Regions from separate parts of the Bacillus sp. JJ1562 genome, predicted to be linked through region 3. Evidence: riboswitches for the same ligand, from Rfam matches in the RefSeq annotation. Region 3 holds a riboswitch; each other region holds the start of a gene.
The links. Region 3 has a riboswitch for thiamine pyrophosphate ahead of V7097_RS14920 (3-oxoacyl-ACP reductase). Riboswitches for the same ligand answer to the same signal wherever they lie in the genome.
Positions count from the first base shown of each region.

Region 1: it holds a riboswitch for thiamine pyrophosphate, as region 3 does, so the genes downstream of both, thiT (energy-coupled thiamine transporter ThiT) here and V7097_RS14920 (3-oxoacyl-ACP reductase) in region 3, are expected to answer to the same signal.
Region 2: it holds a riboswitch for thiamine pyrophosphate, as region 3 does, so the genes downstream of both, V7097_RS15730 (thiamine phosphate synthase) here and V7097_RS14920 (3-oxoacyl-ACP reductase) in region 3, are expected to answer to the same signal.
Region 4: it holds a riboswitch for thiamine pyrophosphate, as region 3 does, so the genes downstream of both, thiM (hydroxyethylthiazole kinase) here and V7097_RS14920 (3-oxoacyl-ACP reductase) in region 3, are expected to answer to the same signal.

Region 1 covers NZ_JBALOQ010000026.1:27,099-33,315, forward strand. Annotated here, with positions in the region: gene ychF (redox-regulated ATPase YchF) at 1-514, shown strand, start outside; gene rpsF (30S ribosomal protein S6) at 690-977, shown strand; gene ssb (single-stranded DNA-binding protein) at 1,033-1,599, shown strand; gene rpsR (30S ribosomal protein S18) at 1,649-1,888, shown strand; gene thiT (energy-coupled thiamine transporter ThiT) at 1,976-2,539, opposite strand; TPP riboswitch at 2,614-2,715, opposite strand; gene V7097_RS17315 (YybS family protein) at 2,950-3,879, shown strand; gene V7097_RS17320 (DHH family phosphoesterase) at 3,906-5,879, shown strand; gene rplI (50S ribosomal protein L9) at 5,876-6,217, shown strand, end outside.
Region 2 covers NZ_JBALOQ010000024.1:10-6,226, reverse strand. Annotated here, with positions in the region: gene V7097_RS15755 (sensor histidine kinase) at 1-324, shown strand, start outside; gene vanY (VanY-A/VanY-F/VanY-M family D-Ala-D-Ala carboxypeptidase) at 419-1,285, shown strand; gene V7097_RS15745 (thiazole synthase) at 1,410-2,177, opposite strand; gene thiS (sulfur carrier protein ThiS) at 2,179-2,382, opposite strand; gene thiO (glycine oxidase ThiO) at 2,395-3,507, opposite strand; gene V7097_RS15730 (thiamine phosphate synthase) at 3,497-4,099, opposite strand; TPP riboswitch at 4,217-4,327, opposite strand; gene V7097_RS15725 (DUF4145 domain-containing protein) at 4,611-5,717, shown strand.
Region 3 covers NZ_JBALOQ010000022.1:148,027-154,243, reverse strand. Annotated here, with positions in the region: gene V7097_RS14955 (RrF2 family transcriptional regulator) at 1-419, shown strand, start outside; gene V7097_RS14950 (RlpA-like double-psi beta-barrel domain-containing protein) at 525-971, shown strand; gene V7097_RS14945 (hypothetical protein) at 1,017-1,151, opposite strand; gene V7097_RS14940 (MerR family transcriptional regulator) at 1,434-1,778, shown strand; gene V7097_RS14935 (SRPBCC family protein) at 1,775-2,227, shown strand; gene V7097_RS14930 (hypothetical protein) at 2,315-2,452, shown strand; gene V7097_RS14925 (DNA alkylation repair protein) at 2,757-3,419, shown strand; TPP riboswitch at 3,484-3,590, shown strand; gene V7097_RS14920 (3-oxoacyl-ACP reductase) at 3,680-4,441, shown strand; gene thiW (energy coupling factor transporter S component ThiW) at 4,463-4,966, shown strand; gene V7097_RS14910 (Na+/H+ antiporter NhaC family protein) at 5,005-6,217, opposite strand, start outside.
Region 4 covers NZ_JBALOQ010000046.1:316-6,532, reverse strand. Annotated here, with positions in the region: gene thiD (bifunctional hydroxymethylpyrimidine kinase/phosphomethylpyrimidine kinase) at 12-797, opposite strand; gene thiE (thiamine phosphate synthase) at 797-1,450, opposite strand; gene thiM (hydroxyethylthiazole kinase) at 1,437-2,261, opposite strand; TPP riboswitch at 2,446-2,557, opposite strand; gene V7097_RS21725 (PadR family transcriptional regulator) at 2,779-3,126, shown strand; gene V7097_RS21720 (HAAS signaling domain-containing protein) at 3,113-4,111, shown strand; gene V7097_RS21715 (hypothetical protein) at 4,247-4,570, shown strand; gene V7097_RS21710 (gamma-glutamyl-gamma-aminobutyrate hydrolase family protein) at 4,597-5,298, opposite strand; gene V7097_RS21705 (DmpA family aminopeptidase) at 5,310-6,217, opposite strand, start outside.

The DNA.
Region 1 (6,217 bases), on a different contig from region 3:
ACTAACAAGTAAACCAGTTTTATACGTTGCTAATGTTGGTGAAGATGATGTAGTGGATCCTTCTTCAAATGAGTACGTTCAATTGGTTCGTGAGTTTGCACAAAAGGACAATGCTGAAGTCATTGTTGTTTGTGCGAAGATTGAGTCAGAGATCGCGGAGCTTGAAGGGGAAGAAAAGGCAATGTTCCTTGAAGAGCTTGGTATTGAGGAATCTGGACTTGATCAATTGATTCGTACTGCATATCATTTATTAGGCCTTGCTACGTATTTTACAGCTGGTGTACAAGAGGTAAGAGCGTGGACGTTTAGAAAAGGAATGAAAGCACCACAGTGTGCAGGGATCATTCATACTGATTTCGAACGAGGATTTATTCGCGCGGAGACGGTATCGTACGAAGATTTGCTTGCAGGTGGCTCGATGAATGCTGCTCGTGAAGCAGGTAAGGTACGTCTTGAAGGGAAAGAATATATTGTTCAAGATGGAGATGTTATCCATTTCCGATTTAATGTATAAGGAATGTTGAGAATAGCCACAGAACGAAGTATTCGTTTTGTGGTTTTCTCTATTTTAAAGATTTCTTGCCTACAATTTATTCATGTGGTATAATATTTTTCTGTGAGTAATTGAAATAATTGCTCCTTGCCCTTTTTAGATAAAGGGCCGTTAGTCCAAAAGGAGGTGTAACGTGATGAGAAAATACGAAGTTATGTATATCATCCGTCCAAACATTGATGATGAAGCGAAAAAGGCTTTAGTTGAGCGTTTTAATGGCGTTTTAACTGACAATGGTGCGGAGATTACAAACGTAAAAGAATGGGGTAAGCGCCGTTTAGCTTATGAAATCAATGATTTCCGCGATGGTTATTACATGATTCTTAACGTAATGTCAAACGCTGAAGCTGTTAGCGAATTCGATCGTTTAGCGAAGATCAGTGAAGACATTATCCGTCATATCATTGTTAAAGAAGAAGAATAAGAATTTTTATAGAGTATAGACTCTGTTTCAATATCCTGTTAAGGAGATGGTTCTGATGATGAATCGCGTAGTTCTCGTTGGGAGACTTACAAAGGATCCTGAATTACGATATACCCCAAGTGGAGTTGCAGTTGCAACCTTTACACTTGCAGTGAATCGAACATTTACGAATCAGTCAGGCGAACGTGAAGCTGACTTCATTAATTGCGTCATATGGCGCCGACCAGCCGAAAATGTGGCAAACTTCCTAAAGAAAGGAAGCTTAGCAGGCGTCGATGGTCGTCTTCAAACAAGAAATTATGAAGGTCAGGATGGCAAACGCGTATATGTTACTGAGGTTGTAGCGGAAAGTGTTCAGTTCCTTGAACCTAGAAATGCGAATGACCAACAGCGCAGCGGTGGAGGTAACTTTGGTGGAAACCAAGGCGGAGGCTATGGTGGCAATCAAGGTGGCTATGGTGGCAACCAGGGTGGCAATCAAGGCGGTGGCCAAGGTGGATACTCTCCATTTGGACAGAGTCAGAACCCAAATCAAAACCAAGGACCTACAAGAGTAGACCAAGATCCATTTGCAAATGATGGACAGCCTATCGATATTTCAGATGACGATCTTCCGTTCTAATTTGTAAGTCAATCGTATAAATCAAAACATAAAAAAGGAGGGAAAATCGATGGCAGGCGGACGTAAAGGTGGACGTGCAAAGCGTCGTAAAGTGTGTTACTTCACAGCTAATGGAATTACACACATCGATTACAAAGAAGTAGATTTACTTAAAAAATTCGTTTCTGAGCGTGGTAAAATATTACCTCGTCGTGTAACTGGTACAAGTGCAAAATACCAACGTAAATTAACTGTTGCTATTAAACGTGCTCGTACAATGGCATTATTACCATATGTATCTGGTGAATAATATAGAAAAGCGATGATCGTCAAATGCGGTCATCGCTTTTTTGCATTAATTTTTCGTTAGGAACCAAGAGAACCGTCCCTGTGGTTCCTATTTTTTTAGTACGAAAAAACGAGGTGAAGCAATGATTAGGATTGATAATACGATTGTACATAATGCAAATGTTGCTAGCATTGTTATTCCGTTAAAGGTGAAGGAGTACCATACTGGGTTTTGAATTTCTGGTGCAAAGTATTCAATAAAGAGAAAGCCTGCTAGGAAATGCCAAAAATAGCGTGCGAGACTACCAATAAATATTGCAAAAGTAATAGCAAAAATTGCTTTTGGCTTTTGATTGTTTTTTAGACTTTCTTGCACAATTGACTTGAATATACCTCCTAATCCAATGAATGAAAAGGCAAGGATGTATTCCATAATGGCTTGAACTGGGTGTACAATCCATGGGTCAAATACTAACTGAAGTAGTCCCCATAACAACCCGGATAACATTCCTATTTTTATACCCCATCTTAATGCAATGATAAAAACAGGGACCATAGCAATTGAAATGGATATGGCTGGTGTAATATCAATTGATGGAAGTAGATCCAAAATTAGGGCTAACGCTGCAAAAATTGCAGCTTCGATCATTGCCTGTAGTCTTGTGTTTCTCATAAAAAAATCCCCCTTGAAGTATGTTGTAAAATAACGTACCCCAAAGGAGAACAACTTTAATAAAAGTATTAGTTCTCAGGTAACTCTCACATCCCTACGCTAGCACTAACTAACAGGTTCGAAGGGTCTGAACTCGAACGTTCACTCTCAGCAAAATTGCTCCCCTTGTGGTTACGTTTTTATCATATGATTACTATCATAATAGAAAATAGGGAAAAGTAAAACAAAAAGTTTCAGTCACAGGAGGAACTTTGAATAAAGACTGACAAGTCCTGTGTCAAACGTCGAAGTCACCATATCTTGTGGAAGTCAAAAAGTTGAAGACTTTCTAGTAAATCTTTAAAATAGAAGGTGATTGTAAAAACTAGCTCTTGTATTTAGAGGGTTGTAATATAAGTTGAGGTGAAAATTTGAAAAACGCAAAAACTTTAACAGAAGGCGCCATGCTTTTAGCAGTATATAGTGTACTATTACTTCTTACTTTATATATCCCACTACTTGGAATCGTGTTTTCATTCCTTTTGCCCATTCCATTTATCCTGTTTACCGTGAAATATAGAGTAAAGCAGTCATTGCTATTTATTCTAATTGCCTTTTTATTATCAGGGCTACTAGGTTCTGTCTTTGGGATTATACATACGATTGTGTTTGGAATTTCGGGGATCTTATTAGGCGAACTAATTAACCGGGGAAGAAGTGGAATCGAGCTATTTTTAGGCTCCTGTTTGTCGTATTTGTTCTCGATCGTGCTACTGTATGTAACAGCGATTTCGATCCTACAAATTGATGTCATTGATTTGATTCGAGAAAGCTCACGGGAATCTTTTGCCATGGCTGAGAGTATAATGAGGGCAACAGGAGGAGAAGTAAATACAGAGGTCATTGCACAACTGGAAGAATCAATTGAGATGATACAATACATGATCCCAAGCATGTTTGTTTTAATTGCGATGTTTTTAGCTTTTGTAACGGTTGTAGCAATGAAACCGGTGCTTATACGACTTAAAGTGAAAATGAATCCATTCCCACCGTTTCGTGATATTAATTTTCCTAAAAGTATTTTATGGTATTACTTACTGATCTTACTTTTAAGCTTTGTTGAAATGGAAAAGGGCACGTTTGGGTATACCGCCTTTTTAAATCTCTTTTTTGTTTTGCAGTTGTTTATGGTGATTCAAGGCTTGTCCTTCATTTATTATTTCTGTCATCAAAAAGGAATCACAAAGGCTGTGCCAATTGTATTGACAGTCTTATCGCCATTTCTTCTTTATATTATTCGAATCTTAGGTATAATTGACTTAGGATTTCAACTGCGAAATCGAATTAGTGGAAAGAAGTAAAACAAAGCTTTAGGAGCTGAAAATACATGCCAGACTTTTACAAAAGGAAGTTATTTCGCTATCCTATTTATGCATTGCTTGTGATTACAAGTATTTTTAGTGCAATTCTCATTTTTTCTCATTGGATGATTGGGTTAGCATGTTTTCTGCTCCTTGGACTCATTGTGTATTTTTTATTAAAAGCAAACTCACTTTTAAAAAAGGAAATGGAGCATTATATCTCGACCCTTTCGTATCGCTTAAAAAAAGTTGGCGAAGAAGCGTTAATGGAAATGCCAATTGGGATATTGCTTTATAACGAGGAGTTTCAGGTTGAGTGGGCTAATGCCTATTTATCGAACTTTCTTGATGCTGATACACTGGTAGGAAGATCTCTATATGATGTTGAGGAACTAATTGTTCCACTAATTCAGCAAGAGATTGAAAGTGAAACAATCACATTAAATGAGCAGAAATTTAAGGTCATTATAAGGAGAGAAGAACGCCTACTTTATTTCTTTGATGTTACTGAACAAATGGAAATTGTGCAATTGTATGAGGCTGAGCGAACCGTATTAGGGATTATCTTTTTAGATAATTATGATGAAGTAACCCAGGGGATGGATGATCAACGGAAAAGCTCGTTAAATAGCCAGGTTACGTCAATCTTAAACGAATGGGCAACTGAACATGGTGTGTTTTTAAAGAGGACTTCATCTGAGCGATTTATTGCAGTGTTGAATGAAGAAATCTTATCAAGCCTTGAAAAAACAAAATTTACGATTTTGGATGATGTGAGGGAAACTACCGCAAAGGATAGTGTAGCACTGACCTTAAGTATCGGGATTGGAATTGGGGTTCCAACACTTCCGGAACTAGGAGCTGCAGCACAATCAAGTTTGGACTTAGCATTGGGACGTGGTGGAGACCAAGTTGCCATTAAACTTCCAAATGGGAAGGTTAAGTTTTATGGTGGCAAAACGAATCCAATGGAAAAACGTACTAGAGTCCGCGCTCGCGTGATTTCTCATGCATTAAAGGAAATTGTCACAGACAGTGATAAAGTCATTATAATGGGCCATAAATACCCTGATATGGATGCAGTAGGGGCTTCCATCGGGATTTTAAAAGTGGCACAAATGAACCATAAAGAAGGCTACATTGTATTAAATTCAAATGAAATTGATTCAGGTGTTGGACGTCTACTTGAGGAAGTGAAGGAAAATACGGAGCTTTGGTCGTATTTTATTACACCTGAACAAGCTCTTGAAATAGCTACAAACGATACGCTGCTCGTTGTTGTTGACACCCATAAGCCATCGCTCGTCATTGAGGAAAAACTCATAACAAAAATTGATAAAGTAGTGGTTATCGACCATCACCGTCGCGGCGAGGAATTTATTCAATCACCATTACTCGTTTATATGGAGCCATATGCATCATCAACAGCGGAGTTGGTTACAGAGCTTCTTGAATATCAGCCAAAGCGAAAGAAAATTAATATGCTTGAGGCGACTGCTTTACTTGCGGGAATTATTGTCGATACAAAGAGTTTTACGCTTCGAACCGGATCAAGAACATTTGATGCGGCATCCTATCTACGCGCTCATGGTGCGGACACTGTCCTTGTACAGAAATTCCTTAAAGAAAATATGGATCATTTTAAAAAGCGCTCAAGACTTATTGAGTCAGCATTTATTTATAAAAGTGGAATTGCGATTGCAAAAGGGGAAGAGAGTGAGACTTTCGACCAAGTGATGATTGCTCAAGCAGCAGATACATTGCTTACGATGAATGATGTAGTCGCTTCATTCGTGATTTCGATCAGGCATGACTCACGAGTTGGGATCAGTGCTCGTTCATTAGGAGAGATCAATGTACAATTGATTATGGAAGGTTTAGGTGGCGGAGGTCATTTAACAAATGCAGCTACGCAATTAGTTGATACAACGATAGAAGAAGCAGAAGAACAGCTACTTTTGGTTATAGATGAGTATTTAGAAGGAGGTACCAAGGAATGAAGGTTATTTTCTTGAAAGATGTAAAAGGTAAAGGAAAAAAAGGAGAAGTGAAGAACGTATCTGATGGGTATGCACACAATTTCCTATTGAAGCAAAACCTAGCCATTGAAGCGACACCAGCAAACATGAAAACACTAGAAGCAAAGAAAAATAAAGAATCAAAAGAAGCGGCAGAAGAATTAGCCCAGTCAAAGCAATTGAAAGAAAAGCTTGAGACTCTAACAGTTGAATTGCATGCAAAGGCAGGTGAAGGCGGTCGTTTATTCGGTTCTGTAACTAGTAAGCAAATTGCCGACGAGCTTGCGAAAAAGCATGGATTCAAAATTGATAAGCGTAAA
Region 2 (6,217 bases), on a different contig from region 3:
CGTGTATTTGAAAATCTTTTAACTAATGCAATTCGTTATGGCTATGATGGTCAGTACGTTGATATTAACGGTTTTATAGAAGAAGATGATGTGGTTATTCAAGTAGTGAATTATGGAAATAGTATTCCACCTGATGAATTGCCGCATATTTTTGATATGTTCTACACAGGAGATAAAGCTCGGACTCATAGAGAAGATAGCACAGGTCTTGGTTTGTTTATTGCGAAGAATATCGTTGAGCAACATAGTGGATTGATTACAGCCAAAAGTAGTTTAATCCAGACCGTTTTTGAAGTTCGATTACCAATGGAAAGTGAAACTTAAACATTTAAGAAAAATTTAAGATTTACCCCACTCTTTTTTTAAACAGTTTTCCCTATTCTTTAAGGGTAATGGAGAATAAGGAGGAAGCTAAAGGATGAAGAAGTGGGGTTTTTTATTCGTTTTATTAATGTCCTTGGGTTTAATTTTTATTAATATTGAATCGTATTTTGAACCCAAAGTAGCAATACACCTACATAAGGATATTAAAGTAGGGGGAAGAGGGACTTCTGAAAAGATTCAAACTATAGAGATTACAGAAGACCATATTTATCAAGGAAATCTGCTTTTGGTCAACAAAGTTTATCCGGTACACCAAATGAGTATTACATCCGATGTCATCAATCTTTTTACACAGAATGAGTTAATAGATGGATACGAATTATTAAATAGCGACATAGATTTGTCAACAGACTTAGTAGGCAAATTTTCGAAGATGGTTGCTGCTGCAGAAAAAGAAGGTGTGAGTAATTTTATCATTACTAGTGGTTTTCGGAATTTTGCTGAACAAAGTGCACTTTATCAAGAGAAGGGTTCTGCATATGCCTTGCCAGCCGGTTATAGCGAACACAATCTAGGTTTATCACTAGATATTGGCTCCACTCAAAATAAAATGGCTGTGGCACCTGAAGGAAAGTGGATCGAAAAAAATGCTTGGAAATACGGGTTCGTTTTACGATATCCCGAGGATAAAGTAGATATTACTGGAATACAATTTGAACCGTGGCATATTCGATATGTCGGTTTACCACATAGTGCGATAATGAAGGAAAGGAATTTTGTTTTAGAAGAATATTTAGCATTCTTGAAAGATGAAAAACACATTACTGTTAGAATGAATAATAAAAAATACACGATTACATATTACCCTATTCCTGAAATCAAGACGATTGACCTACCAAAAGATCGATACTTTGAGATTTCAGGGAACAATATGGATGGAGTAATTGTGACTGGTTACTAAGAGAAAATGCAACTCATACCCTAGTCGGTAATTGAACCTAGACTGCAAAAATTAAGAAGCCTAATTTCGAGAAAATTAGGCTTCGAATTTTTTAAGTAAATACCTCCAGGTGTTACCTAGGATTTTAAGATCCTACCAGACCTGTTAATGGGCTACTCGCTACCGCGTAGTCTTTTTCTTCAATCCGTCCTGCTTCATATCCTAATCTGCCTGCTTCCAATGCAAGTTTCACAGCACGTGCCATTTTTACAGGATCCTGTGCACCAGACACAGCCGTATTTAATAGTACTCCATCTGCGCCAAGCTCCATCGCATAAGCGACGTCCTTTGGAGAACCGATTCCTGCATCAATAATGACAGGCACCTGGGATTGTTCGATTATAAATTTTAAGTTTAATGGATTAATAATCCCTCTACCCGAACCAATCGGGCTTGCTCCTGGCATAATTGCATGAACACCCAGATCTTCTAAACGCTTTGCAAGCACCACGTCATCTGAGGTGTACGGTAACACAATGAAACCTTCATCGAGAAGCATTTCCGAAGCCTTCAACGTTTCGATCGGGTCTGGTAAAAGGGATCTGTCATCTCCAATGATCTCAACTTTAATCATGTCACATAAGCCAGATGCCTTAGCCAGTTTCGCAATTCGAACAGCCTCTTCAGCCGTTTTTGCTCCTGCTGTATTTGGTAGAAGTGTATATTTTGTTAAGTCTAACTGCTCTAAAAAATTGGGTTGACTTTCTTCAAAAATATTCATTCTTCTTACGGCAAACGTTAAAATTTCGGCATCCGATACCTCTACAGCTTGCTTTTGAATTTCAAAAGACGGGTATTTTCCTGTTCCTAGTAAAAGCCTAGATTTGAATGTACGATTTGCTATTGTTAACATATTATCCTCCTCCTACAAATTGGACGATTTCGATGACATCACCATTTGCAAGATTCATCGTTTTATAGTCGTCTTTTTTAATAATATCCTCATTGATTTCTACAATCGCAATCCGGTTTTGCAACTTATAATGAGCTAAAAGCTTTTCCACTGAATTTACTTCTTCAGGGATTTCTACTTGCTCTCCGTTAAGCCTAATTCTCATTTTTCTCACCTCCTAAATCATGGCTGTCTGCCTTCGATCGATACGAAATGCATCAATCCATTCTTGATTTACCTCGTTATTCAGAATTAGATCACGAATCATTTTCCCAGTTGCAGGTGCAAGGAGAATCCCATTCCGAAAATGGCCACAAGCAATAAAAATCCGCTCCTCTTCTGGATGTCTGCCGATAAATGGAAGCCCATCAAATGTGGTAGGTCTTAAACCTGATGTAAAACTGTCAATTTTCCAATTGGTAGAGGAAGGGAGCATAGCTTTTGCTATATTAATCAATTGTTCAACACTTTGAAGGCTAACTGATTCGCTCCAATCATCCTGAATCATCGATGCACCAATTACAAGTTTGCCATTATTTCTTGGAACGATGTAGGATTTATCGTGAAACAACGTGTGTTGTAGAAACGGCTTCTCGTGCTGAACTATGATGCTTTCTCCCTTTACAGGTGACAGTTTTTCAGAGATTCCTAGATTCCGAAAAAGCCTATTACTATAAACCCCTGTAGCAATAACGATATGTTTTGTATGAATATCGCCATTTGCTGTTTTCGCAATGTAGCTGTTTCCATTTTTCTCGATTCCATAGACGTTACTGTTTTCAAAAATCGATGCACCTAGCACCTGTGCGCTATTTGCAAAGGCTTCACAAGTATTCGTCGGAATCACGTTAACATCGTCTGCGATATAGGCTGCACCTAAAACATCATTGCTAATTTCAGGTTCCATTATTTTAACTTCTTCGTGATTCACCCATTTTACGGTTGGTTGTTTTAGGAGTGAATCTAAGTTGCGCTTATCTCTCTCTGTGAATGCTAGCTTTAAAATTCCACCCGTCCTATAGCCAATGTCAACACCACTTAATTCATACAGTTCATCCTTCAGCAGGTTGTATTCAAGTTGGCTTGATCTTGCAAATGGGAAGAGAAGAGAGAAATCTCCATCACTTTCAGAATGGGCACCCAGCATGCCAGCAGCGGCCTTCGTTGTTTTTTCTCCAATTAGTCCTCTGTCAAATAGTGCAACATCCATCTGTGCCTTTGCTAAATAGAAAGCAATGGAGCAGCCAATAATTCCACCACCTACAACAATTACTTCATATTTATTTTTCATATTTTATCGCCTCAAAGAATTTTTTTGTTATCGAATAAGGCTCAGCAGCTGAAAAAATACTGGACATGAACGCGACTCCATCTGCATCAACAGCTTGAATAGACGGTATTGTTTTCAACGTAATGCCACCAATTGCATAGACAGGTATGTTAAGTTCATTTTTTATATGTAAAATCGGTTCAACCCCATTCGGAGGCAGTCCTGGTTTGCTATTCGTTTGAAAGCAATGCCCATATATGACATAATCTGCTCCATTTGCTTCGGCTTCTTGTGCTCTTTTAAGTGAATGAACACTGCAGCCAACCCTTAGGTGAGGGTATCGTTGTTTCACCATTTGTACAGGAAGTCCATGCTCAGGTAAGTGAACGGTAGGGATGCCCATACATAACGCAACGTCTAAGCGGTCATTAATCATAATCTTTTCTTTCTTCACACCGTTATTGAGTAAATATTCGATTAGTGTCAATAGCTCCCGGACTGACTTTGATTTTTCCCTAATTTGTACAAAATCAATTACATCTTTGATAGCAATAATTTTTTCAGCGACAGCTTCTAAAGTTTGTTGATCATCCGTCACAGCAATTAATTTCATCAGATTTCTCCTTTTCGTCTAACAACTTGTAGCGTAAAAAGGGAATAGAGCGGTTAAAGCACAACAAAAAACCACTCTCCAATGCAGGAAAGTGGTTGGGTATTATACACAAAAAAGCAATTGCCTTAACCACATCCCTACGCAGGTACAAGCCTGTTCAGGTAATGAGGGTTTCAAAGTACACTACTTTTTTCTCAGCCCTTATCAAGGGTTCCCCTAGTGAAAAAACGAAATATTAACTTATATAATAAAATTAACACAATTAAGATAAAATGAAAAGGTATATGTTTCCAATGGGTCAGAGGGACAGGTTCCTTGTCCCATTTTTTACAAATGCTTCAGTGGGAGAGATGGATGTACTGTCCACAGATGTTTAACCAAATGACTCATCCCATTCAAAAACCCTTGATTGAACTCTACTTATCACCTAAAATGAAATAATCTACAGACTGCCTGAGTCTATCTAAACGGATCCAGGTCTATTTTGCATGCTAGAAAGGAACAGCAAGACATGAATTCATCTGAGTATTTTTATAGATTTTTAGAACCCGTATCCAAAGAATTGGCGTTTTTAGCGGGTGAATTAGAGAATACAATCTTTTCAAGTCCACGTACAATGTTAACTCATTCAAGGGTACTCGTTGAAAATATTCTTCAACAGGTCATGGAATATGAAAAAATGAAAGAAGAGCCTCGTATAACATTAAAGGAAAGACTAACTATATTGGAGAGTGAAGGGATTCTTACAACGGAAATAAGAGATGCACTTCATTTAGTTCGACAACTTGGTAATCAGGCCTCACATGACAAAAGAAAATTTCGTTATTCTGAAGCACTTTTATCATGGGAAGCAATCTACAAGATTGTAAGATGGTTTGTTGAAGTGTATACCTCAGTATCAATTGAGGTCCCGGAATATCAGGATCCAACCACTCCGAAGGAAGAACGTTATGATATTACCGAATTGGAGCTCCGTTTGAAATCACTAGAGAATATATTAATTGCATCTATGAAAAAGGGGACTTCAGGTAACGAAGCAAAAGATGAGGTTGCCATTACAACATCTGCTGTACCTGCAAAAATGGCTGAACCAGGTTACACAACAATTCGAAATATTGAATATAAAAGAGACTCGCTTGAAGTTCCGTATTTTCTCCGGGATGCCTTTTTATTACCACAAAGATTTGATAAATCCGAGACCTTTTTAATCAGACTAGGCGCAGAGCAGCAAGCTCGAATCATGAGCGAATTACCCAGTAATCTCGAAGACTTGCATAAGCATGTGAAACGGTTTAACGAAAACAATGACAAACAATTTTTTGGCGAACTGAAAATCTTTATTGAAGAAGAAAAGATTCGTAGAAAAGTAATCTTAGAACGCCCAGGAGAACTCTTCTTATTTTATAAAGCGGATTACATCATCTTAACAGATGCACTTAAAAATATCCCACTTACCAAAGAAGAATTCACAGGCATACCAAGCCTCATTAAACAATTAAATGAAGACGGGATTCAAACTGTTGGGCAGCTTCCGAAAGAGTTAGTGATATTAGGAAAATATAAGAATGTTGGAGTTGTGAATGTGGGGAGGTTGTTTGAGCAGTTGAAGGGGAAGTAAACAGGATTCCTGTCTAATCGCAAAACTACTTACAAATGTTTGTAAACCAATTATAATGCATCCAGACTGGGTGCATTTTTTGGTAGCGGCAGTAAATCTGGAATAGTGACAGTATTTTTCAAATAGTGGCAGTATTTTCGTAATTGAGACAGTAAATCTATAATAGCGACATTATTCCAACGCACTCTCAATAAACAGTTAGAAATCCAATTTACATACTAAACTTTTTTATCAATTTAGGTTTGTTTTTTAATCCTCTAAAGTCACTAAAATCCACAATACTCTCACAATTCATGTCAAAACTCTATAGATTCGACAAACATAATATATAGCTTACTAAAAGTTTTAAAAATTACGTCTATTCACTCGAAAAAAGAAGGAAATTCTTATTTTTTGACGAAATTATAGAACAATCCTTTTGAAGGCGATTTATCCCTCATAATTTTTCCATTAGTGGTGGAATAAATTATTCGACTAAATCAAAAAGCTGATCGTAGAAA
Region 3 (6,217 bases):
ATTCTTTACGTGTTTTAATGTATTTGGCTATGAAAAATGAAGAAGAATTATGCACAATACAAGAAATTGCAGAAGCTTACAATATATCAAAAAACCATTTAATGAAGATCATTCATCATTTAGGAAAACTAGAGTATATCAAAACCATTCGCGGACGTAATGGGGGCTTTAGGCTTGCAATGCATCCGAAGGATATTAATATTGGGGAAGTCGTGTCGAATACAGAAGACGACTTTAATATCGTTGACTGCTTTAAAGAAGGAGGAGGCTATTGCTCCATTTCACCATCCTGTAAACTAAAACATGCCCTCAACGAAGCATTACAGGCATTCATAAATGTGTTATATGGGTATACATTAGAGGATCTAGTTTCGAATAAAACAGACCTGCTTGATTTATTTCGCTTGCAGGACCAGTAATAAAACCTTTGTATCACTCTCCATTAGGAACCAATACTAGTCGTTTTACATACATTTAAGTAGACGAAGTAATTAGAAATATGGGTTTAAAGGAGAAGGAAAGAGATGACAAGACATACGACTGGTTATTATTGCCCTTATTGTCACGGATACTTAGAACCACGGACTATGTATGATGAATACTATTACCAACAATACGTGCCACAGTACCCGGAACCGTACTATGGATGGGATTCGAATCGAAATCCCGAAACGATATTAGGAAAAGCTACTTGGACATGGGGCGGAACACCAACAAAATGTGAAATTGGATGGTCCTATGATAACAACATGACTGTAGCGGTAGGGGAAAATAGCCCATTTAAATGTGGTCAGCAATTACGCATTCGAAATGTGTCGTTTATTCCAAATCAAGATATAATTGTAACAGTAATAGATCAGGTGAAGAAATATCCAGCAAATCGAATCAATTTACACCGTAAAGCGTTTGAAGCGTTAGGTGCATCGCCAAGTGTTGGCGTCTTAAATGTAGAAATTACACCAATCGATTGATTGACTCAAAGGAGAACAATGACTGTATTGTACTCCTTTTTAATGTTATTTTTCTATATCCATTTGTTCGCGATGATTTTCTTCATCATTTTCCTCTAAAAGATTTTCTGAATGTAATGTATCGTAAGCAGGATTTGTAATATAAAGAACCTGGTTCTTCAAATGTTCATCTTTCTTCATAAACTTCCATCCTTTCCCTTTTATTATTATACTAATATGGCTTTTCTGGATTGATTTTACTCATGTTGCTCAAATAAAAAGAAATCTAGTAGGTAGAAGACAAATTTATATGGTTAGACTTAATAACAAGCTACGACCTTTCTTTAAATACATTCTACTAATAAAATATTAATAAGAAATCTGTTAATAAGAACTACTAAAAGGACAACCTTTTTAAAATTTTAATGAAAGTGTTGACCAAGTGGTGCACCCCATACTTTAAGATATTAGGGGAGGACGAGGATGTATAAAATTAGTGAATTTGCTGAATTAACCGGATTAAGTAAGGAAACTTTGCGATATTATGCAGAAGTTAAACTTCTAGAACCAGCTTATATAGATCCGAAAAACAAATATCGTTATTATGATGATGGAAGCTTTTTCTTAGCAGTCCTGTTAGATAAACTAAGAAAACTAGGTTTTTCTATCCAAGAAATGATCTCTGTCATGGATGATGAATCATTTACAAATATAGAACATTTACTTGTCCAAAAGAGAAATAAAATTGAAAAGGAAATTGCGGAACTACGTCATCAAATAGAAGAGATTGATGAATTTCTCGCATCTGGTAGGGAGGAAAAGAAATGATTGAATGGAAGGAAGAAACAATAATCGAGGCGAACATTGAAATGGTATGGGATCTATTTTCTGATAAAAATATAAAGAAAATTATGCCGAAAGTAGAGGAGCATACCTTAATCGAGAAGACAGAAGTAGAGGTTGGGGCAAAGCACCAACAGAAATACCGAGAAGGAAAGCGTGTAGAAACCTACATAGTCGAAACTACACAATATGAAAATACAAAAGATAAAAAGGTAAAACAAACAAGCTTCGTATTAGGGAAAGCCTTCGAAATTACCACATCTTTTACACTATTAAAAATTGACGAGTCACACACCAAGTTTATCTACGAAGGACAAAACAAGGGAATAAACTTTGTCGGAAGAGCAATGTTAAAGCTTAGTAGTAAAAATACAAACAATGATGTAGTAAAGGAATTTTTGGACCGTGTTCGTGACGAAGCATTAAAAAATTAAGGTAATAATTTTTTTATAAAGTAAGCACATTTATGTTTTCCCATCATATACTACTTATTGTGTGAGAATTAGTTAGAAGGGAAGTAAATGAAAATGAGCAACGAGATTAAAACACCAGTTACAAATGATTACAAGGACAAAGAAGGGTACAAAGTAATCGAAGTCAATCTTAACAATCCAACAGAAAACCTATTTGCAGTCGTAACTCCTATTAAAATGCAATAACTTTATTCATCAGTAGTCCCAACTCAGATAGGTAGTCATATGGAAGAATATGAATATTTAATTTGTTCTAGTGTGCAAACCCTGGCTGAATAAAGTTAAGCCTCCGGCGGATGCCATGATTTTTCAAAGGCAATTTTTCGAGCATGATCGAAAAAAATCAGGCGCAAATACGCCAATGCGTATTTGATAAGGTTAAAATACTATCTTTTCCTACGTAAACTTACATAGAAAAGATAGTATTTTTATTTTGCCTAAATAAGGACATGAAGTACAATAAAGGAAAAGATTAATAAGGGAGCAACTCATGAACGAATTAAATTATCTCGTAGAATTATTTGAAAAAAATCGCAATGATGGAAATGCAGTACCGATGCAAAATTATATGAAAAACCTGTTCCCATTCCTTGGAATAAAAACACCGTTAAGAAGGCAATTAACGCGCGACTTCTATAAAGAAACAGGTATTTTACGACAAGAAATTAATCTTGAGCTTGTAAATCAATTGTGGATGAAGGATGAACGAGAATATCAATATGCTGCCCAGGACTACTTAGTCAAATCGATAAAGAAAATAAACATCAGCCATTTGGCATTTATTGAAAATCTCATCACCACAAAATCTTGGTGGGATACGGTTGATCTTCTTGCGCCACATTTAGTTGGCAAAATCGCAATAGAAACACCTAGTATAATAGAGGATAAGATTGAAAAGTGGGCATGCAGTGACAACATATGGCTAAAACGTTCATCGATTCTGTTTCAATTAAAATATAAAGAAGAAACAAATGAAACATACCTTTACAAATACATAACTGCCAATGCAAATAGTAAGGAATTTTTCATCCAAAAGGCAATTGGCTGGGCCTTACGAGAGTATTCTAAGACAAATCCAGATTCAGTACGTCAATTTATAAATGAAACAACATTGTCGAAGTTAAGTATTAGAGAGGGAAGTAAATATATTTAAGGGTGGTTCATCAAATACCTTTACATTTTTGCATGAACATACTATGCTTATAAAAAGAATATTCGCAAACTACTAGGGGTGCCCGGTTGGGCTGAGAGAAAAACGGACGTTTTTTAACCCTTTGGACCTGATCCGGGTAATACCGGCGGAGGAAAGTAGAGTGGAAAACTTCCATTTTATCTTGCTACTTATGCCAGGTCCATTTATGTGGATCTGGCTTTTTGCGTTTTTCTTATCTACTTTATTAGGAGGCTACTAGAATGTTACTACAAAATCAGGTTATTCTCGTTACCGGTGGTGCACGTGGATTAGGAAAGGAAATTGTAAAAGCTTTTGCTAATGAAGGGGCAAAGGTGGTTATTAATTATTTCAAAAGTGAAGCTAAAGCTCATTCTCTAAAAGAAGAAATTGGTGAAAATGCGCTTGCGATTCATGCCGATGTGAGGAATCGTGAACAAGTACAGAACTTATTTGTTGAAGCGAGAAAGCATTTTGATCAACCTATAACAACAGTTGTTAATAATGCCTTAATTAATTTCCGCTTTGACCCAATCGCAAGAAAAAACGCAGAGGATATCTCATGGACTGATTATCACGCACAGCTTGAGGGTGCAATCCGAGGAGCTTTACATACAACCCAAGCCGCGGTTTCTGACATGAAGGGGCTAGGCTTTGGTCGAATTATTACGATTGGTACAAATCTTTTTCAAAACCCTGTTGTCGCTTATCATGATTACAATACAAGCAAGGCAGCACTTCTAGGATTCACTCGAAATATGGCAAAAGACCTTGGAGCATATGGAATAAACGTTAACATGATTTCAGGGGGATTGCTTCAAACGACAGATGCAAGCTCTGCAACTTCTGAAGAGGTTTTCCAATTAATCAAGGATTCTACACCACTTCAAAAAGTCACGACGCCAGAGGATGTTGCAAATGCGGTCCTTTTCTTTGCATCCCCTTGGAGTAAAGGCGTAACAGGACAGAATCTAGTCGTTGATGGTGGATTAGTAATGGATTAAACAATCATAGGGGGATTTATAATGAGTAAAACATTAAAAATGACAATAACTGCGATGCTTGTCGCGATTGGAACTGTTACAAGCCATTTGTTTGCAATACCAATCGGATTTACAAAGGTATTTCCCATGCAGCATTTTATTAATGTACTTTCAGCCGTAATCTTAGGCCCAGCATACGCAGTTCTTCAAGCTTTTTCAGTATCATTACTCAGAAACATGCTAGGAACGGGTTCATTGTTTGCCTTTCCCGGAAGTATGATAGGAGCGTTTTTAGCAGCGTTTTTATATTCAAAAACGAAGAAAGCGTCAATGGCAATGACTGGTGAAATTATCGGAACAGGATTGTTAGGTGCTATAGCTTGTTATCCTATCGCCACACTCATTCTTGGTCAGGATGCAGCCCTTTTTGGTTTCATACCGGCATTTATTTTCAGCTCAATTGCTGGCTCTATTTTTGGATTTATCATTGTTGGAATCGTATTAAAAAGCCCTGCTTTTAAAACATATCAACAACGAAACTTATAAAACCAGAAGAAGACTAAACAATTTTCGTTTAGTCTTCTTTAGATTAGTAAACCACCAACGACAAATAGTATAATGGCAATTACGCCTCCAATTGCTGAGAGCTTCAATTTGTATTGTGCATATTCAACAAGTTCCATATCTAAAATCGATGCTGTTGTAATCGTTGTATCACCGAGTGGTGAAGTCAATGCTCCGAAAGCACCACTTGCAAAAACAGCCCCAACAGTTAGAGGGATGGAGGCACCAGTCGAAAGGGCCAACGCAATCCCAAGTGGCATAAATAACCCCCATGTTCCCCATGAAGATCCAATAAAATATCCAACAATTGAGCCGATTAGAAAAATCGTCGCAGGAGTTAAAAAGCCAGGTAGAAATGAACCTAAGCTTGAACTAATAAATGCAGAAAACCCTAGCTCCTCAGCCGATAATGTCAGGGCCCATATCAGAATAAGAAGGGTAATCGCTTGCATCATTTGATTTCCACCATCGTAAAAATGATACATAATTTCATGTAATTTTTGTTTTCGTATCACATAAAAGATGAATGTAAAAATGAGAGTAATGAATACCGCCAATAGCATCACAAAAGTTGCATCAGCCATTGAAAAAGCCTCAAAAACTGTTTGAGCCCCTAGTGATCTGCCGTCTTCCCATAAAAGATAAAGTGACAATCCTAAAAGTAAAAATACTGGAAAGATTAAATTCCACGGCTGAGCTTTTACAAGTGAAAGCTCTTTTTTTATCCCAATACGATGAAACTCGTGCTCATGGTCTTCTTCAATATGATCATTCTTAGTCTTTGTTTTTGTTTTGGTTGGCCAAAATGTTTGAATGATTCCGATAAGAAGCATCACAATCGCATAAAAATTGAACAAGATGCTTAACAGGAAAACCTCATAGGCGGACATTCCTAAATCAAGCCCTTTAATCCCACCTTCAACAAGTGAAACCATAAATCCTACGAATGCAGTTGCAACAGGTAAAAGTACGATTACTGATTCGGTTGAAATATCTAATGTCATGCCAACCTTTTGTTTTGATAGGTTCATTTTATTAATTAGTTGTTTGATAATGGGTCCAATCATCATTATCCGAAACATTGGCATCATAAATGTAAAAGGGAGGGTTAGCCATATTAACCCTAGGAGCCCTCGTTCACTATTGATTTTCTGCCCAATCCATTCCGTAAAGCCTTTGATCCCACCTGAGATGTTCATCATACCAACTAAACCACCAAACACATACAAAAAG
Region 4 (6,217 bases), on a different contig from region 3:
TTCGTTTTTTTTCAGTTCTTTAAAGCATGGCAATGGTTCAGCGGTCCACTTCCCTTTCCAAGGTCAAGTCCCGCTTCTAATGCTCCTGTAATATATCGTTTTGCTTCTTGAATACTTGTTTTTATATCCAAGCCTGCTGCTAAATTACAAGCAATCGCTGACGATAGCGTACAACCTGTGCCATGAGAATTCGGGTTATCAATACGTGATCCTGGGAACCATGTGAATTCCCCATTGCTATATAAGAGATCATCCGCGGTATCCTCAAGATGACCTCCTTTGATTAAAATGCCCCCCTTATACATTTCGGACAATTTTTGGGCGGCCACTTGCATGTCTTCCTTCGTGTGAATCTCCATTCCACAAAGCGCCTCGGCCTCGTGAAGATTTGGTGTAATAATAGTAGCAAGCGGAAATAATCTAGTAATAAGAGCATCCATCGCCGATTCAGTCAATAGTCTACTTCCACTTGTAGAAATCATAACTGGGTCCAAGACAATATTTTGAGGTTGAAATTCTTCTAGCTTCTCAACGATTTTATGAATAATTTCTGGTGAGGACACCATCCCTATTTTTACACTGTCAGGAAAAATATCAGTCATAATGCAATCAAGCTGTTGGCCAACAAATTCCGGCGAAGAATCAAGCACCCCGTAAACACCTGTTGTGTTTTGTGCAGTGAGAGCCGTGATAGCACTCATTGCATACATTTTATGGGCAGTGATTGTTTTAATATCCGCTTGAATCCCCGCTCCCCCACTACAGTCAGAGCCAGCAATCGTCAGTACCTTTTTCATTATCCTTCACTCCTATTGTTAACCATTTCAGTTGAAAGTTCTTTTAATTTTGTTGTTGCAGCGGTGATGTCTGACTGTGCAAAGATCGCCGATACAACAGCTACTCCGTCTACGCCACTTCCGGCTAACTCTAAAATATTCCCTTTATTAATTCCACCGATTGCAACAATTGGAATCGATACGCTTCTGCAAATTTCTTGGACTGTTTCAAATGTCATCGGCTCTGCATCGGACTTGGTGCTCGTTGGAAATACAGAACCAATCCCGAGATAATCAGCTCCCGCTTTTTCAGCAGCAATAGCTTGCTCCACATTTTGAGCAGACACACCGAGAATTTTATCTGGTCCAATCAACTCTCGGACTTTTTCAACCGGCATGTCCTCTTGACCAACATGCACGCCATCTGCATCACAAGCCCGCGCAATCTCGACATTGTCATTAATAACAAATGGAACATGATAGAAATCAGTTAGCCTTTTTAATTCAATTGCTTCCTGTAAAAATTCATCATATCCGAGACTTTTTTCTCTGAGCTGTAAAAAAGTAATTCCACCCTTTAGTGCAGCTTCTACTTGCTCAACTAAAGATTGATTGCCTGTCCAGGCACGATCGGTTACTGCGTATAATAGCATTGCATTTTTATCGATTTTCAATGTTCATCCCACCCTGAAGTAATGTAAAGTCTAGTTTGCTCATGGAATCAATCAAATACGTTCGAAATGATGAAGTTCCACCATTTAATTCTTCTACTTTTTGATGAGCTAATTCACCGCAATATCCCATCGCGCTCACTGCAGCGGCCGTACTTTTTAAAATTTCCTGAGGATTTGCCCCACAAAAAGCAGCAACAACGGATGAAAGCATGCAGCCTGTCCCCGTTATTTTGGACATCATTTGATGACCATTTCTGATTGCATAAGCTTCTTCCGTATCTGCAACGATATCAATGGCACCCGTGATCGCAATAACAGCTCCTGTTTGCTTACTTACCACTTTCGCAAATTGAACCATTTCATCGAGATTTCCTTCATTGATGACATCTTCAGCTGCTGCATCAACACCTTTTGTATTTCCACTACCGGCATGTACGGTTTTTATTTCTGATAAATTACCTCTAATAACTGCAAACTGAACCTCTTTTAAAAGGCGATAAACCGTATCAGTTCTTAATCTAGATGCACCAGCTCCAACTGGATCTAAAACAACAGGATGCCCCAATCTATTTGCAGCTTTTCCTGCTAAAATCATGGATTCGATCGTTCTTTCATTTAATGTCCCGATGTTAATCACAAGCGCGCTACAAATGCTTGTAATATCCTCCACTTCCTTTGGATCATCCGCCATAATCGGGGATCCCCCACAAGCAAGAACAATATTTGCAACGTCATTCACCGTCACATAATTTGTAATATTATGTACAAGCGGTGTGTTATTTCTTACATTTGATATGATTTGCTCAAACATCTATTAGCCTCCTAAATAATCAAATGCGCCTTGGCGGATTTGCGCCCAGATTTTTTCGAGCCTGCCTCGAAAACTTTCCTTTAAAAATCTGTGGCATCCGCCGGAGGCATTTTTTTATTCAACAGGGTTTAAGCCCTGTTGAATAAAAAATGCGGTATACCTGATTAAGATATACCGCATGAATACTCATACTTACGCACATTCCCTACGTTGGCATTATCCAAATCAGGTTAAGGGTCAAAGCTACATTTCGCCTACTCTCAGCCCACATTGTGTGAGCCCCCCTGTTACTATTCAATTCACTTTATTATAGCACATCAAATTTATCTGTCATTCTTTTTGAAAAGTTTAGTGGGACCAAGGGGACGGTTCTGGTGGTCCCACATTTTTAGGTACCGCGGGAACCGTCCCCCTCGGTTCAAAAAAGTTTTATTGCTTTCGTCACAACAATAGTGTACGATACATAGTATAAATCAAATACTGTATGACATATAGTAATAAAAAATGAGGTGGGTGAATGAGTAACTTATTAAACTCATTAATGACAGAGCTTAGAAGAGGAACGTTAACACTAGCGGTATTAAGTCAATTACGAACCCCTCAATATGGATATTCACTTGTTCAATTATTAGAGGGTTCAGGAATTGCGATTGACCAAAGTACCTTATACCCCTTGCTTCGCCGCCTGGAAAAGCAGGAATTGGTGACGAGCAGCTGGGACACATCTGAAAGCAGACCCCGTAAGTACTATGTGTTAAGTGAATACGGGCTCGAAATCTTTTTACAGCTAAAAAAGGAATGGATTCAAAATTCAAAAGAGCTTTACAGACTATTAGAGGGAGAGGAAGATTATGAATCTGATTGATATCTACATTCAGGAGGTTACAAGAAGACTACCTGAAAAAATGCGTGACGATATCGCACTTGAATTACGTTCAACCATCGAGGATATGTTGCCAGATGACTATAATGAAGCAGATGTAAAAACTGCACTAGAGAAATTAGGGAGCCCAGTAAAATTGGCTAATAATTATCGAGACCGGCCAATGTATCTAATTGGTCCACGTTATTTCGACGTGTATGTAAGCTTATTAAAAATGATTTTACCGATTGCCGCAGTAGTTGCACTCATCTCGACGTTTGCTGAATATTTTATCGGGTATCAAGGTGAGGAAGCCATCATTAATGTAGTTTTGGACTTGATAGGCTTCGGTATTTGGAAAATAATTGAGGTTTCGATTCAAACTTTCTTTTGGTTCACGCTTGTGTTTGCCATGATAGAAAGAATCGATAAAGGAAAAGATAACCAGCCACTAACAACCAGCCTACAAAAATGGACTCCTGATGATTTGAAATATATCGCCTATATCCCTAAGAAAAAGAAGATCTCAAAATGTGAAGTATTTGGTGCTTTATTGTGGACAGCAATTTGGGCAACCCTTTATTTTTATGCCAACCAACTTCTAGGTATCTATGAAGGGGGAAATGATGGTCTCGAATTTGTAACACCCGCTTTAAATCAAGAGGTTTTACTTTCATTTTGGCCCATCGTTCTAGTTGTAATCGGTTTGGAAGTAGCATTAGCCCTATATAAACTAATCATAGGACAATGGACGAAAAGAATGGTGATCTACAATACTACCATTCAGGTGTTTTCAACCATTTTATTCATCGTAATCTTCATAAATCCTAACATCTTAAACCAAGATTTCACCTCGTATATGACAGATTTATTTGGCATCACTGATAATCAATTTACAATATGGCTCATTGCTACAGTACTCATTTCAATAATTGTTTCAGCAGCCATCACGATATTTGATGGGATTCGCAAAGCCAACATTCGATAGGAACCAAGGGACCAAGGGGACGGTTCCCTTGGTTCTTCATTTTTACCACAACCTTCTTAATGATTAGTTGTCCTAATCTTTTTTCAGGGTGCATATAGATGAGTAGTAGATATGGGACAAAGGAGTTTGGTAACTTTGAATAAATTTTTGGCTGCGATTGGTATTGCTTTTATCATATTCGTTACCGGTGTTATTGAAGCGGATGATGTCTTCGAATACAAAAATGCCATTTCTGTTTCTGGTCTTTCTTCTGATGAAGAAGTAACTATAAATGCAGAAGAGAAAAACGTGATCGAGGGACTAATTCCAGAATTGGAAATGCAGTTCGTTGACACAGAGGTTGTCAACGGAAATAAAGTCGAAATCTACCGTGAGTATGAGGTTTATCGTAATGAAGCGAACAAAGTAATTAAAAAAGTTCCTACCGACAACTTTGAGTATTTGGAGTACTGGAAATAGGAGTTTAGCCAGGCTAAACTCCTTTTTTAACAACTCTCTACAAATCTAGTAAAAATACGCTTCGCAATCTCATCGCCATTAACCGCCAAGCCTTCCGGATGCCATTGAACCCCTAACACAAAAGAATGCCCAGTACTTTCAATTGCCTCGATTATTCCATCTGAAGCTACTCCAGACACATCAAGTGGGTATGGCACGTTGCGAACAGCCTGATGGTGATACGTATTCACCTTAAACTCGGTAGTCCCGGCAATAGATGCAAGTAAACTTCCTTCCTTCGCTTTAACAAAATGGGCAAGATAATGCCTTGTTGCATTTTGAGAATGCTGAAGCAATGTAGTCTCATGCTGCGAATAAATATCCTGATACATATCTCCACCAACTGCGATATTCAAGATCTGAATCCCCCGACAAATCGCAAGGATTGGCTTATTCGCGGCAAGCATCTCTTGAATAATCGCGGGTTCCAAGTGATCCCGTCCAGGTGAAATCGTCCCTAACTTTGGATGTGGTTCCTCCCCGAAAAGAAAAGGATCAATATCTCCTCCTCCTGTTAAAAGCAGTCCATCTATTTTACTAACAAGCTGTGAAACATCCTCGTCAATCCCAATTGGCAAAATAACAGGAATTCCACCGGCTTGAATGACGGCTTGAACATAATCATTCGACAAAGTATGTTTATAATCCAACTCAACATGCGACGTAACACCAATAATCGGTTTATTCATATGGATCCTCCTTATTTTAAAATAATCTCATCCATAAAATCAGCTAATGAATAAAGTGTGTTTCCATTACGACCTGTAGTTGTTTTTGCTGTAAGTAATGACTGTAAAATAGCTTCCTCTGTTGCATCAGCCGTTGCTAAGAAGGCTTGATCTAGGTCATCTTCATGGACTGCTTTGAATGTCTGTAATGTATTGTTGTTTTCGTGGCTGATTTTGTTTGCGGTTGAAAAGCCAACGAAAATATCTCCACTCCCATTTCCAATAAAAGAGCCTGTTCTGCTAAGTCCCACTGAAGCACGCTTGATAATTCGCTTTAATTGGCGTGATGTCACGGGTAAATCAGTTGCGATAATAATCATGATGGAGCCTTTGTCACCATCTGGACTTGTTGCAGAAAGCTTGGATTTAATTACTGGCCCTACATGAACTCCATTTAATCGAAACTGATCAATTTCCCCAAAGTTTGAGAGCACCAATACTCCTAGCGTGTAGTTACCATGCGGATATGTAAGAATCCTAGAAGATGAGCCAATGCCTCCTTTAAGGCCAAAGCACTTCATTCCCATCCCTGCGCCAATGCTCCCCTCCTCAAAATGGGTATTCACGTTTGCTAGGGCTTCTCGAACATGATTTCTCGTGATGGACTGTTTACGGATATTATTTAAAAACATATCATTGCATTCGCCGATTACAGGATTTACAGTTCCTGTGGTGTCGCCGATTTCTTTATTTTGCTCGAGCATATAGCTGATAAGATGATCAGCAGCCACTCCCACACTCAAAGTATTTGTCAGCAAAATCGGCGTTTCAATCGTACCAAGCTCATCCATTTGAAGAGTCCCCATCGTCTTACCGAACCCATTCATAGCATATGAAGCAGCGACCACTTTATTGTTAAAAACATTTTGTTCATGCGGGA